2 linked regions of the Paracoccus pantotrophus genome follow. The protein of the gene in region 1 interacts with the protein of each later gene in a pairwise test. Links are inferred from orthologs where the notes say so. Each region holds a gene or a part of one and is shown on either strand. Other genes may lie near its edges.

Region 1 (7,241 bases):
CGGGCAGGGCCCGCGCGACCAGGTGGCCTCGATGGGTTGCTCGATCAAATGGAAGGCGTGAATGAACATCTGCTTTGCCCCCTGCCCCGTGGTTTTCGATCTTGACGGCACATTGATCGACAGCGTGCCCGACATCCATGCCTGCGTGAACGCGGTATTGCGCCTGCATGGCGTGGCGCCCCTGACGCTGGATCAGGTTCGCGGCTTCGTCGGCGGCGGCGTCGACCTGCTGTGGCGGCGCGTCATCGGCACCACCGCGCTGCCGGTCGAGGCGCATCGCGACCTGGTTGCCTCGTTCATGACCCGCTATCACGACGCCACCGGCCTGACCCGGCTTTATCCCAATGTCGCCGAGGCGCTGGGGATCCTGGCCGATCGCGGCTATCCGCTGGGGCTTTGCACCAACAAGCCCCTGGGCCCGACGCGGGCGATCCTCGACCATTTCGGCATCGCGCAACTGTTCGGGGCCGTGGTGGGCGGCGATTCCCTGCCCCAGCGCAAGCCCGATCCGGCCCCCCTGCGCGCGGCTTTCGCCGGCCTGGGCGCCGATCCCCTGAATCCGCGCGGGGTCTATGTCGGCGACAGCGAATTCGACGAGGAATGCGCCAGCAACACCGGCGTCCCCTTCCTGCTGTTCACCCGCGGCTATCGCAAGACTCCGGTCGAGCAGATGACGCATCGCGGCACGTTCGACGATTTCGCTCGCCTGCCGCTGCTGGTCGAGGAAACCTCGGCGGTCGGCTAGGTTCATCCGGCATCGCGGCGCTTGACAGGACGGCAAAACGGAAGGAACCGTCGCCGCATGCCGCCATTCCGGCCCGACCGAAGCCCAAGGAGCTCCGCATGGACCTGCGACAACTGACCCCCGACCTTGCCGTGGCCGCCCAGATCCGCCCCGAGGATCTGCCAGCCTTGGCCGAGGCCGGCTTTCGCGTGCTGATCAACAACCGCCCCGACGAGGAGGTCGGCCCGGACGAGGGTGACGAGGCGATGCGCGCGGCGGCCGAGGCGGCGGGGATGGCATATCACTTCAACCCCTTCCCCCCCGGCCAGATCACGCCGCAGATGATCTCGGCCCAGGCCGAGGCGCTGGCCGCGCCCGGACCCAAGCTGGCCTATTGCCGGTCCGGCAACCGCTCGACCGTGCTCTGGGCGCTGGCCCGCGCCGGACAGGAACCGGTAGCGGATCTGCTTCAGACCGCGGCACGGGCGGGCTACGATCTTTCGGGTGTCCGACCGCTGATCGAATCACTGGCCCGACAGGATGTCTGATCGCCGTCGGCCGGGAACCTTGGCCGACGCGGCGGGTTTCCCATGCGACAGCCAGCGATCGGGCGGATCCCTTGCCCGGCCGGCCCAAGGGAGGAATCCGTCATGAACTCGATCATCTATCTTGTCGGCCTTGTCGTCGTAGTGCTGTTCATCCTGGGGCTTCTGGGCCTGCGCTGACATCCTGCCTGCGATTGGCGCTGGCCTTTCGCGCCCCTCTGCGTTACCGGGGGCGCAAATTCTGAAAAAGGCCCCCTATGGACATCCGCAATATCGCGATCATCGCCCATGTCGACCATGGCAAGACGACCCTGGTCGATCAGCTCTTGAAGCAATCGGGCAGTTTCCGCGAAAATCAGGCCGTGGCCGAGCGCGTGATGGACAGCAACGACATCGAGCGTGAGCGCGGCATCACCATCCTGGCCAAGGCGACCTCGGTCGAGTGGAAGGGAACCCGCATCAATATCGTCGACACCCCCGGCCACGCCGATTTCGGCGGCGAGGTGGAGCGCATCCTGTCGATGGTGGACGGCGTCTGCCTGCTGGTCGATGCCGCCGAAGGTCCGATGCCGCAGACCAAGTTCGTGACTTCCAAGGCGCTGGCCCTGGGGCTGCGGCCCATCGTGGTGCTGAACAAGGTGGATAAGCCCGCCGCCGATCCCGACAAGGCGCTGGATGAGGTGTTCGACCTGTTCGCCAACCTGGGCGCCAGCGACAAACAGCTTGATTTCCCGCATCTTTATGCCTCCGGCATCGGCGGCTGGGCCGACGAGACCCTGGAAGGGCCCAGGAAGGACATGACGGCGCTGTTCGATCTGGTGCTGCGCCATGTCGAGGCGCCGAAACAGATCGAGCGCCAGGACGAGCCCTTCCAGATGCTGGCGACCACGCTGGGCGCCGACCCGTTCATCGGCCGCATCCTGACCGGCCGGGTCGAGGCCGGCCGCGCCAAGGCCGGCGACACCATCAAGGCGCTGTCGCGCGACGGCGAGCGCATCGAGCAGTTCCGTGTCTCCAAGGTGCTGGCCTTCCGCGGCCTGAACCAGCAGCCGATCGACGAGGCGGTGGCGGGCGACATCGTCACCCTGGCCGGCATGTCCAAGGCTACCGTGGCCGATACGCTCTGCGCGCTCGAGGTGGACACGCCCCTGCCCGCCCAGCCCATCGATCCGCCGACGATCAGCGTCACCTTCGGCATCAACGACAGCCCGCTGGCGGGCCGCGACGGCAACAAGGTGCAGTCGCGGGTGATTCGCGAGCGGCTGATGAAAGAGGCCGAGACCAATGTCGCCATCAAGGTCGAGGACACGCCGGGCGGCGACGCCTTCATCGTCTCGGGCCGCGGCGAACTGCAGATGGGCGTGCTGATCGAGAACATGCGCCGCGAGGGATTCGAGCTGTCGATCTCGCGCCCGCGCGTCATCTTCCGCGAAGAGGACGGCCAGCGCCTCGAACCGATCGAGGAGGTCATCATCGACGTCGATGACGACTATACCGGCGTGGTGATCGAAAAGCTGACCGGCGACCGCAAGGGCGAGATGGTGGACATGCGCCCCGCCGGGACCGGCAAGACCCGCATCGTCGCCCATGTGCCCTCGCGCGGGCTGATCGGCTATCACGGCGAGTTCATGACCGACACCCGCGGCAACGGCGTGCTGAACCGCATCTTCCACGGCTGGGCGCCCTACAAGGGCGCGATCCAGGGCCGCCGCCAGGGCGTGCTGATTTCCATGGAGGACGGGGTTTCGGTGGCCTATGCGCTGTGGAACCTGGAAGAGCGCGGCAAGATGTTCATCGGCGCACAAGAGCAGGTCTATCAGGGCATGATCATCGGCGAGCATTCGCGCGACAACGACCTGGAAGTGAACCCGCTGAAGGGCAAGAAGCTGACCAACGTGCGTGCCTCGGGCACGGATGAGGCGGTGCGGCTGACCCCGCCGGTGCGCATGTCGCTGGAAGAGGCCATCGCCTATATCGACAATGACGAGCTGGTCGAGGTCACGCCCAAGAACATCCGCCTGCGCAAGCGTTACCTGGACCCGCACGAGCGCAAGCGCCAGTCCCGCGCCGAGGGTTGAGCTTCTTTCCGCCGCTTGGGATTACAGGCTTTCGCGGCGGAGAAACTCTGTTAGATTTGAAGCAAGTTGTCTCAGGAGCGGCTGATGGAAGGCCGGGGGAATATCTATCAAAGCTTGATCTTCGCCGCCCAGGAGCATCTGGAGGAAAGCGGCCGGCTGCCCTCTGACCTCGCCGAACTTGCCCCGCGCACCGCGGCGAGCGAGGAAGAGATCCGCAGCATGTTCAGTTCGATCGAGGAACTGCACGAGGGGCTGATCTATCACGCCGTCACCCTGCTCAACGATGCGCTGCGCGAGGGGGTGATCCAGGCCAATACCGCCGACCCGATCGAACAGATGCATTCGATCGCCCACAGCTATCTGGCTTGGGCCGAGGCGAATCCGACGCTGTTTCGGCTTCTGGTCGATAGGCTTTGCGGCCCGATCAAGCCCGGCAGCGCCTTGCATCGCTATACCAGCTCGATGCGCGACCTCTATCACCGCAAGCTGTCCGAGGCGCAGCGGCTCGGCATCCTGTCCCCGGACACCGACATCGACATCTCGACCATGATGCTGCATTGCCTGGTCAAGGGCGGCAACATGATGTTCCTGACGCGCAGCACCGATCCCTGGTTCGACGGCGATTCCCGCTCGACCCGCGAACTCGCCGAACGGATATTCGCCGAGTTCATGGGCAACCTGATCCGGGCCAATGCGCCCGCATCCGCGCCCGCCACCAGCGAAAAGGCCTGAGCGGGACGCGGCTGCGCTCAGATCTGGCGTTCGGGCAGGTTCACCACCAGCCCGTCGAGTTCCGGCGTCACCTTGATCTGGCAGGTCAGGCGCGAGCGCACCGGATCGGGCTGCCAGGCGAAGTCCAGCATGTCCTCTTCCATCGGATCCCTGGGCGGCAGCCGGTCCACCCATTCCGACGCCACATAGACATGGCAGGTCGAACAGGCGCAGGCGCCGCCGCAATCCGCATCGATGCCGGGTACGCCGTTGTCGCGCGCGCCCTCCATCACGGTCATGCCGGGTTTGACGTCGATTTCGTGGACGGTGCCGTTGTGCTCGATGTAAGTGATCTTGGCCATGGGTGCCTTCCTTGCGCTTCATGCCGCAGATAGGTCATCGCGCCGCAAGAGAAAAGCCCCGCCCGCGCGGCGGTTTTCCGCATCCTGCTGCGCGGCCCTGGGCCTGGCGCGCTAGAAAAGCGATTTCTGGCCCCGGGGCTCGCGCGGCTTGCGGGCGGGTTTTGCCGGGGGCGCGTCGGGGCGCGCCGTCAGTCGGCCGTCCAGGAACTCGATCTCGAAACGCGGGGCCTGCGCCGCCTCGGCCGCCTCGGTCAGCAGGCCCGCAGGACCATGCACGACGGCGAATCCGCGGCGCAGGGTCTCGCGATAGCCCAGCGTCTGGCGCAAGCGGTCCAGCCGCTCCAGCGCCTCGCGGCGGGGCGGCAGCATGCGCGCGGCGGCGGCGGCAAGCCTTGCAGCCATGCGCTCCAGCATGTCGCGGTCGCGGGCGGTCTGGCGCGCGGCATCGGCCAGCATCCGCGCGCGAGCCCGCTCCAATCGGCTGCCGAGCTCGGCCAGGCGCTCGGTCCGGCGCCGGCCCAGCCGCTCAAGGCAAAGCGGCAGCCGCTGCCCCTGCCCTTGCAACGCATCGCGCCGGCTGCGCAGCATGGTGCGCAGGGCCGACAGCGACAGCGGCAGCGCGTTCAGCCGGTCGCGGCGGGCGCGCACGAAACCGCGCAGCGCCGGCTCCAGCCGCTCGGCGAACAGGTCGAAACGTTGCCGGGCCGGGTCGGTCAGCGCCTGCGGCCGGCCAAGCGCGCGGCCCAGGTCGGCCAGCCGCTGGCGCCGGCGCTGGTTGCCCCCCTGGGCGGCGCGCATCATCCGGGCCCGGATCTCGGCCAGCCGGGCGGCCAGTTCGGCGCGCACCGGCACCGCCATCTCGGCCGCGGCGGTGGGCGTCGGCGCCCGGCGGTCCGCGGCGAAATCGATCAGCGTGGTATCGGTCTCGTGCCCCACGGCCGAGATCAGCGGAATCGCGCTGGCGGCGGCGGCACGGACCACGGCTTCCTCGTTGAAGCCCCAGAGATCCTCGAGGCTGCCGCCGCCGCGGGCGACGATGATCAGCTCGGGGCGCGGGATCGCCCCGCCCTGGGGCAGCGCGTTGAAGCCCTGGATCGCCGCGGCGACCTGCGGCGCGCAGCCCTCGCCCTGCACCGCCACCGGCCAGATCAGCACCCGCGTCGGAAAGCGGTCGCGCAGCCGGTGCAGGATGTCGCGGATCACCGCGCCCGAGGGCGAGGTCACGACGCCGATCACCCGCGGCAGATAGGGCAGCGGGCGCTTGCGCGATTCGTCGAACAGCCCTTCGGCCGCCAGCGCCTTGCGGCGCTTCTCCAGCATCATCATCAGCGCGCCGACGCCGGCGGGTTCGAGTTCCTCGACGATCAGCTGGTATTTCGACTGGCCGGGAAAGGTGGTCAGCCGGCCGGTGGCGATGACCTCGATCCCCTCCTCGGGGCGGGTCGAGAGGCGCGCGGCCTGCCCCTTCCAGGTCACGGCGGCGATCACAGCGCGGTCGTCCTTGAGGTCGAAGTAAAGGTGCCCGGACGAGGGGCGCGAGACGCGGCCGATCTCGCCGCGCACGCGGACGCGGCCGAACTCGCCCTCGAGCACGCGCTTCACCGCGCCCGAGATCTCGGAGACGGTGAATTCATGGGCGTTGCTGGCGGGCGTCTCTTCGAAAAGCTCCATGGCCCGGTTGTGGCGCGGGGCGCGGGCGGGATCAAGGGGTTTGGGGGATTGATCCGGCGCGGGGCAGTTCCTAGAAGTCGCCAGACATTCGCAAGGGGGCCTTTTCGCATGAACATCCTGATCCTCGGCAGCGGCGGGCGCGAACATGCGCTGGCCTGGGCGATCCGGCAGAATCCGAAATGCGACCGGCTGTTCGTCGCGCCGGGCAATGCCGGGATGGAGCCGCTGGCCCGGCTGGCGGAACTGGACATCCTGTCCGGCCCCGCCGTGATCGGCTTTTGCGAGGAGAACGCCATCGACCTGGTGGTGATCGGCCCCGAGGCGCCGCTGGCGGCCGGCGTCGCCGACGAATTGCGGGCGGCGGGGATCCTGGTCTTCGGCCCGTCCAGGGCGGCGGCGATGCTGGAGGCCTCGAAAAGCTTCACCAAGGCGGTCTGCGACGCCTGCGGCGCGCCGACCGCCGCCTGGGCGCGCTTCGATGCCGCCGAGCCGGCGCGGGCCTATATCCGCGCGCAGGGCGCGCCCATCGTCGTGAAGGCGGACGGGCTGGCCGCCGGCAAGGGCGTGACCGTCGCGATGACCGAGGCCGAGGCCGTCGCCGCCGTAGACGACGCCTTCGGCGGCGCCTTCGGCACGGCCGGGGCCGAGGTGGTGATCGAGGAGTTCATGGAGGGCGAGGAGGCGAGCTTCTTCGTCCTGTGCGACGGGACGGATTGTCTGCCGATCGGCACCGCCCAGGACCACAAGCGCGTGGGCGACGGCGATACCGGGCCGAATACCGGCGGCATGGGCGCCTATTCCCCGGCCCCGGTGCTGACCGAAGCCATCCAGGACCAGGTGATGGCCGAGATCGTGCGCCCCACCGTGGCCGAGATGGCGCGGCGCGGTACGCCGTTCCAGGGCGTGCTCTATGCTGGGCTGATGATCGAGGGCGGCCGGGCGCGGCTGGTGGAATACAATGTCCGCTTCGGCGACCCGGAATGCCAGGTGCTGATGATGCGGCTGGGCGCGCAGGCGCTGGACCTGATCCTGGCCTGCGCCGAGGGCCGGCTGGGCGAGATGGCGGTGAGCTGGGCCGACGACCACGCGCTCACCGTGGTGCTGGCCGCGAAGGGCTATCCCGGCGCCTATGAGAAGGGCAGCATGATCG
Region 2 (6,510 bases), 270 kb from region 1 along the record:
GGCCGGAATGAGCAAACGCCCCGCTTGACCGGCGGGGCGTTTCCTTGTGGCGCGGGGGATGGGGGCTCCGCCCCCGTCGCGTGCCGCGACTCCCCCGGGGTATTTAGGAAACAGAGAAGGTCACCAGGCAGGGATGACGGCACCCTGGTATTTCTCCTCGATGAACTGCTTCACCGCCGGGTCGTGATAGGCTTCGACCAGTTGCCTGGCCCATGGGGCGTCCTCGTCGCCCTGGCGCACCACGATGATGTTGGCATAGGGGCTGTCGGGTTTTTCCATGGCGATGGCGTCTTCGTTCGGGTTGAGGCCGGCATCCAGCGCGTAGTTGGTGTTGATCACGGCGATGTCGGTATCGGCCAGTGCGCGCGGCAGCTGGGCGGCGTCGAGTTCCAGGAACTTGAGGTTCTTCGGGTTGCCGGTCACGTCGAGCGGCGAGGGGGTGAGGCCGGTGTCCTCGGCCAGCGTGACGATGCCCTTGTCCTGCAAAAGCAGCAGCGCGCGGCCGCCATTGGTCGGGTCGTTCGGGATCGCGACCCCGGCGCCCTCGGGCAGCTCGTCCAGCGATTTCAGCTTTTGCGAATAGACGCCCATCGGCGTGGTGATGGTCTTGGCGATGCTGACCAGCGCGAAGCCGCGGTCCTTGATCTGGTTGTCCAGATAGGGCTGGTGCTGGAAGCTGTTGGCTTGCAGATCGCCATCGGCCAGCGCCTGGTTCGGCACCACGTAATCGGTGAATTCGACGATGTCGATGGTCAGGCCCTTGTCCTTGGCGACCTTGGCGACTTCCTCCATGATCTCGCCATGTTCGCCCGGCGAGACGCCGACCTTGATCTCCTCGGCCGCGGCCATGCCGGCGGCGAGGGCGAGTGCCGAGGTCAGGGCGGCAAGGCTGAATTTGCGCATGGGATGTCCTTTCCGGTTATCGGCCCCGGTTGCGGGGCGCGCGCTTGTCGAAACGGGCGGCGATCCATTCGCCGGCCGATTGCACCAGTTGCACCAGCACGATCAGGATCACCACCACCGCCAGCATCACCTCGGGCATGAAGCGCTGGTAGCCGTAGCGGATGCCGAGATCGCCCAGGCCCTCGCCGCCGACCGCGCCGACCATGGCCGAATAGCCGATCAGGCTGACCACGGCGAGCGTCAGGCCCAGGATGATGCCGGGCATGGCCTCGGGGATCAGCACCTTGCGCACGATCTGGCCGGGCGTGGCGCCCATGGCGCGGGCGGCCTCGATCAGCCCGGCATCGACCTCGCGGATGGCGGTCTCGATCAGGCGGGCGATGAAGGGCGCGGCCGCGATGGTCAGTGGCACGATGGCGGCGGTGGTGCCGATCGAGGTGCCGGCGATCAGCCGCGTGAAGGGGATGATCGCCACCACCAGGATGATGAAGGGCGTCGAGCGCGCCGCGTTCACGATCAGCCCCAGCACGGTGTTCAGCCAAGGCGCCGAGAGCAGCTCGCCCCGGCGCGAGGTGGCCAGGAACACGCCCAGCGGCCCGCCGATCAGCGTGCCGAGCAGCGTGGACAGGGCGACCATGTAGAGCGTCTGCAGCGTTGCCTGCCAGAGGATCGGGATCAGGTTAGCCGACATAGCCAAGCACCTCGGTCAGAAGCCCGTGTTCTTCCAGGAAGCGGCGCGATTCCTCCAGCCGCTGGGCGGGCAGGGCGACGATCAGGCTGCCGAAGGGCCTGGTGCCGATCTCCTCGATGGCGCCGGCCAGGATGTTGACGCTGACCCCGCGTTCCGAGGTCAGCCGCGCCAGCATCGGGTCGGTGGCATGGCTGCCGATGAAGGTGATCTGCACCACCGCCTCGGCCTCGGGGCCCTGCGGCGCGTCCCGCATCTGGCCGGCGACGAATTGCGGCACCGCGACGCCGGTCACGCCGGTCAGGAACGAGCGCGTGGTGGGATGGGCGGGTTTCGAGAAGACCGCGTAGGTCTCGCCCGCCTCGACGATGCGGCCGCCCTCGATCACCGCGACATGGCTGCAGATGTCGCGCACCACCGCCATCTCATGGGTGATGAGCAGGATGGTCAGGCCAAGCTCGCGGTTGATGCGCTGCAGAAGCTCCAGCACCTGCCGGGTGGTGTCGGGGTCGAGGGCCGAGGTCGCCTCGTCCGACAGCAGCACGCGCGGCCCGGTGGCCAAGGCCCGGGCGATGCCGACCCGCTGCTTCTGCCCGCCGGAAAGCTCGGCCGGGTAGCGGCCGGCCTGGGCGGTCAGGCCGACGCGCTCGATCAGCTCCGTGACGCGGGGGGCGATCTTCGCGCGGTCCTCTCCGGCGATCTCCAGCGGCAGGGCGATGTTCTCGGCCACGGTGCGGCTGGCCAGCAGGTTGAAATGCTGGAAGATCATGCCGACCTCGCGCCGGATGCGGCGCAGGCTCGCGTCCGAGGCGGCGCCCACGTCGCGCTCGTTCACGATCACCTTGCCGGCGCTGGGGCGTTCCAGCCCGTTCACCATGCGCAACAGCGTCGATTTGCCGGCGCCGGACCGGCCGATGATGCCGGTGATCGCGCCCTGCGGCACGTCCAGCCAGATGTCGTGCAGCGCCACCACGTCGCCGCCGCCCTTTTGCGGATAGCGGCGCGTCACGCCCTGGAATGAGATTGCCGGCTCTGTCATCGCCCCTGCCTTGAATGTCAGGCGAGACCTATGCCCGCCGGGCCGGGCTTGGCAAGGGGCAGGCGCCCGGCAAAAGGGCAACGCCATTCCAAACCGGAGGGTTCGGATGGAATGGCGTTCCTTTCGCCGGCGTTACGCTGCGGAAAGCGCGGCGATGATCGGGCCGAAATCCTCGGCCTTGAGGCTGGCGCCGCCGACCAGCGCGCCGTTCACATGCGGAATGGCAAAGATCTCGGCCGCATTGCCGGGCTTGACCGAGCCGCCATAGAGCAGCGCCATGTCGGCACCGTCGGCGAAGCGCGCCGAGAGGCGCTCGCGCATCAGGGCATGGACCTCGGCGATCTGGTCGGAGGTGGGCGTGCGGCCGGTGCCGATGGCCCAGACCGGTTCATAGGCGATCACCGTGTTGGCGGCCGTGGCACCATCGGGAACCGAGCCGGCAAGCTGGGCCGAGATCACGTCGAGCGTCTGGCCGGCGTCGCGCTGCGCCTCGGTCTCGCCGACGCAGATCACCGCGACGAGGCCCGCCTCATGCGCGGCGACGGATTTGGCGGCGACCTGGGCGTCGGTCTCGGCATGGTCGGTGCGACGCTCGGAATGGCCAAGGATCACATGGCTCGCGCCCGCGTCCCTGAGCTGCGCGGCGGCGATGTCGCCGGTATGGGCACCCGCGGTCTTGGCGTGGCAGTCTTGGCCGCCGATGGCGATCTTGCCCTGCGCGCTGGCGGCCATGGCATGGAGCAGGGTGGCAGGCGGGCAGATCAGCACGTCGCAGCCCGGCGCCGGGTGATCGGCGAGCAGCCGGCCGATCTCGGCCAGTGAGGCCAGGGTTCCGTTCATCTTCCAGTTGCCGGCGGCAAGTTTGCGCGGGGCCATCTGCCTCTCTCCCTTTTCATGATCTGGCAGGGGATTAGGCCGGGGATTTCGCGCGATCAAGCCGGCAGGGCGATGTGGGCGCTAACTTGCGGCAAAAAGGTTCAAACCTTGGCGCGCGAACCTTCCAGCGGAGCGAAGTTGACCGATTCGCCGCAGCCGCAACTGTCGGTGACATTGGGGTTGCGGAACCTGAAGCCGGATTCCAGCAGGCCGGATTCATAATCGATCTCGGTCCCGAACAGGAACATCTGCGCGGTGGGGGCGATCAGAACCCGCGCTTCGCCCTGTTCGACCACCTCGTCGCCGGGCGAGGCGGTCTCGGCCAGCTCCATGGTGTATTCCATGCCGGCGCAGCCGCCCTTCTTCAGGCCGATGCGCAGGCCGCTGGCGGATTTCTGCGCCATCAGCCGGGCGATCTGCCGCTCGGCCGCCTGGGTGATGGTCACGGGGGATTTGCCGGGGATCGAAAACATCTCGGGCCCTTTTCTGTTCGCTGCCTTTCATTTAGGAGCATCGGGGCCGCGGCTCAAGGGGTGCTTGACACCGGGCGCCGGGCGGCTATAAGCGCCGCTTCATTGGTGTTGGTGGACCCCGCAAGGGGAATCCTGTCGGGCAATATGCCAAAGGACAACGCCCTTCGAGAACAGAACATAAAGAAGGAGATCAGCGATGACCAAACGCACCGCTGCCAAGTACAAGATCGACCGCCGCATGGGCGAGAACATCTGGGGCCGCGCCAAGTCGCCGCTCAACCGCCGCGAATACGGTCCCGGCCAGCACGGCCAGCGCCGCAAGGGCAAGCTGTCGGATTTCGGCACCCAGCTGCGCGCCAAGCAGAAGCTGAAGGGCTATTACGGCGACCTGACCGAGAAGCAGTTCCGCCGCATCTATGCCGAGGCCGAGCGCGTCCGGGGCGACACCGGCGAGAACCTGATCGGCCTCTTGGAGCGCCGCCTGGACGCGGTGGTCTATCGCGCCAAATTCGTGCCGACCATCTTCGCCGCCCGCCAGTTCGTGAACCACGGCCATGTCGAGGTGAACGGCAAGCGCGTGAACATCGCCTCCTACCGCGTCAAGGAAGGCGACGTGATCTCGGTCCGCGAGCGGTCGCGCCAGCTGGCCATCGTGCTGGAATCGGTCGGCCTGGCCGAGCGCGACGTGCCGGACTACCTGGAAGTGGACCACAACAAGATGACCGCCACCTTCGTGCGCACTCCGGCCCTGGGCGATGTGCCCTATGCCGTGCAGATGGAGCCGAACCTGGTCGTCGAATTCTACGCCAAGAACTGATCCTTCCGGGATCACAGGATTTCAGGGCCGTCCCTTCGGGGGCGGCCTTCGCTTTTCCGGCGCCGTCCCAGGGGTATTTTAGGAACGAAGAAGCCGGGGTGCCGGAAGAGTATTTGCAAAACGGTGAAACGCAGCGCCGGCGGCGGGGCGCTATTCCTCGGCGCAATACCACAGGCTTCCACCCACGGCGGCCGAACCGATCACCAGCGAGCCCACTGCCACCGGCGAGGCCGCCATGCCCATGGCCGCCGCCCCCGCCGCCTCGAGCGTGCCGACCATCTGCCCCGAGGTTGCGGCCAGGATCGTGGCGCCGGGCCGCTGCGTCACCGCGTCATAGCCGGCGACCGCCAGCGCATTGGCATTGCGGAAGGTTGCCTGCCGCGCCGTGTTCACCCGTTCGCAAAAGGTCTTGCGACATAGCGCATTCCCTTTGCGCGGCCCCTTCTGCGCGCCGATATAGGTGTCGTGCTGCTTGTCCCAGAGCAGGCAATAGCTGCCGTCGTCCGCCATCTGGTTGCGCCGCAGGATCTCGCGCAGGGTGACGTAGCCGGGACAGGAGATCCGCCCCCAGCCGGAGAAATTCTTCTCCAGCCGGCCGACATTCGCGCGAAACGCGTCATCGCGGACATAGTTGATCGCCGTCTGCTCGCCGGCGATCGAGGTCTCGCAGGTCCAGAGCCGCTCGTTCCCGGCCGGATTCTCTTGTGCGCCTGCCGGCGCCGACAATCCCATCGCTCCGATCAAAGCCACCGCCAGCCCGCGCATCGCTTTCCCCTTATCAGTCCCTGCGTGCCGATTTGCCAGAATGCTCCGCCGCCATGCAAGCCGCTCGCTCTACGCTTGCCCGATTGTGAACGGCGCTGCGTTTCACCGTTTTGCAAATACTCTTCCGGCAGCCTGGCTTCTTCGTTCCTAAAATACCCCTGGGACGGCGCCGGAAAAGCGAAGGCCGCCCCCGAAGGGACGGCCCGTCATTCTTGTCCGATGGCGCTGGATCAGGCTTTCGCCAGGTTGCGCAGCACGTAATGCAGCACGCCGCCGTTCTCCAGGTATTCGATCTCGACCTCGGTATCGACGCGGGCCTTGAGCTGGATCACCTTCTCGCTGCCATCGGCATAGCGGATGGTGCAGGCGACCTGAGACAGCGGCTTGAACTCGCCCGCCAGCCCGTCGATCGAGATCACCTCGTCGCCCTTGAGCCCCAGCGTCTTGCGGTTCTCGCCGCCGGTGAACTCGAAGGGGATCACGCCCATGCCGACCAGGTTCGAGCGGTGGATGCGCTCGAAGCTCTCGGCGATGACCGCCTTGACGCCCAGCAGGTTGGTGCCCTTGGCCGCCCAGTCGCGCGACGAGCCGGCGCCGTATTCGACGCCGCCGAAGATGACCAGCGGCGTGCCCTGCGCCTGATATTCCATCGAGGCGTCGAAGATCGAGGTCTGCTGCCCGTCCGGGCCCAGGGTATAGCCGCCCTCGACCCCGTCCAGCATCTCGTTGCGGATGCGGATATTGGCGAAGGTGCCGCGCATCATCACTTCGTGGTTGCCGCGGCGCGAGCCGTAGCTGTTGAAGTCCTTGGGCGCGACCTGGCGCTCGGTCAGGTATTTGCCGGCCGGGGTGGTCGGCTTGAACGAACCCGCGGGCGAGATGTGGTCGGTGGTGATCATGTCGCCCAGGATCGCCAGGATGCGGGCGCCGTCGATATTGCTGATCTGGC

What was found. The genes of interacting proteins can lie anywhere in the genome.
Region 2: the proteins of ESD82_RS04670 (region 1) and ESD82_RS06020 interact in binary tests that used the Escherichia coli proteins (3 or more experiments, as listed by UniProt). The link is inferred for Paracoccus pantotrophus from one-to-one orthologs.

The regions. Positions count from the first base shown.
Region 1 is NZ_CP044423.1:965,971-973,211, forward strand. Bases 2,759-5,448 are described here. They hold ESD82_RS04670 (2Fe-2S iron-sulfur cluster-binding protein), read right to left. Parts: upstream 4,421-5,448; coding sequence 4,097-4,420; downstream 2,759-4,096. Other genes in these bases: typA (translational GTPase TypA), read left to right, coding at 2,759-3,347; ESD82_RS04665 (TetR/AcrR family transcriptional regulator), read left to right, coding at 3,432-4,079; xseA (exodeoxyribonuclease VII large subunit), read right to left, coding at 4,532-5,448. Outside these bases: ESD82_RS04645 (thioredoxin family protein), read left to right, coding at 1-61; gph (phosphoglycolate phosphatase), read left to right, coding at 62-745; ESD82_RS04655 (TIGR01244 family sulfur transferase), read left to right, coding at 844-1,272; ESD82_RS22420 (hypothetical protein), read left to right, coding at 1,315-1,449; more of typA, read left to right, coding at 1,527-2,758; more of xseA, read right to left, coding at 5,449-6,091; purD (phosphoribosylamine--glycine ligase), read left to right, coding at 6,200-7,241. UniProt on the Escherichia coli protein: Ferredoxin are iron-sulfur proteins that transfer electrons in a wide variety of metabolic reactions. Although the function of this ferredoxin is unknown it is probable that it has a role as a cellular electron transfer protein.
Region 2 is NZ_CP044423.1:1,240,399-1,246,908, reverse strand. Bases 2,294-5,292 are described here. They hold ESD82_RS06020 (HesB/IscA family protein), read right to left. Parts: upstream 3,980-5,292; coding sequence 3,608-3,979; downstream 2,294-3,607. Other genes in these bases: ESD82_RS06010 (hypothetical protein), read right to left, coding at 4,947-5,292; rpsD (30S ribosomal protein S4), read left to right, coding at 4,176-4,796; tpiA (triose-phosphate isomerase), read right to left, coding at 2,763-3,506; ESD82_RS06030 (methionine ABC transporter ATP-binding protein), read right to left, coding at 2,294-2,630. In the rest of the region: ESD82_RS06045 (acetyl-CoA hydrolase/transferase family protein), read left to right, coding at 1-11; ESD82_RS06040 (MetQ/NlpA family ABC transporter substrate-binding protein), read right to left, coding at 121-903; ESD82_RS06035 (methionine ABC transporter permease), read right to left, coding at 920-1,594; more of ESD82_RS06030, read right to left, coding at 1,584-2,293; more of ESD82_RS06010, read right to left, coding at 5,293-5,561; aconitate hydratase AcnA, read right to left, coding at 5,792-6,510. UniProt on the Escherichia coli protein: Is able to transfer iron-sulfur clusters to apo-ferredoxin. Multiple cycles of [2Fe2S] cluster formation and transfer are observed, suggesting that IscA acts catalytically.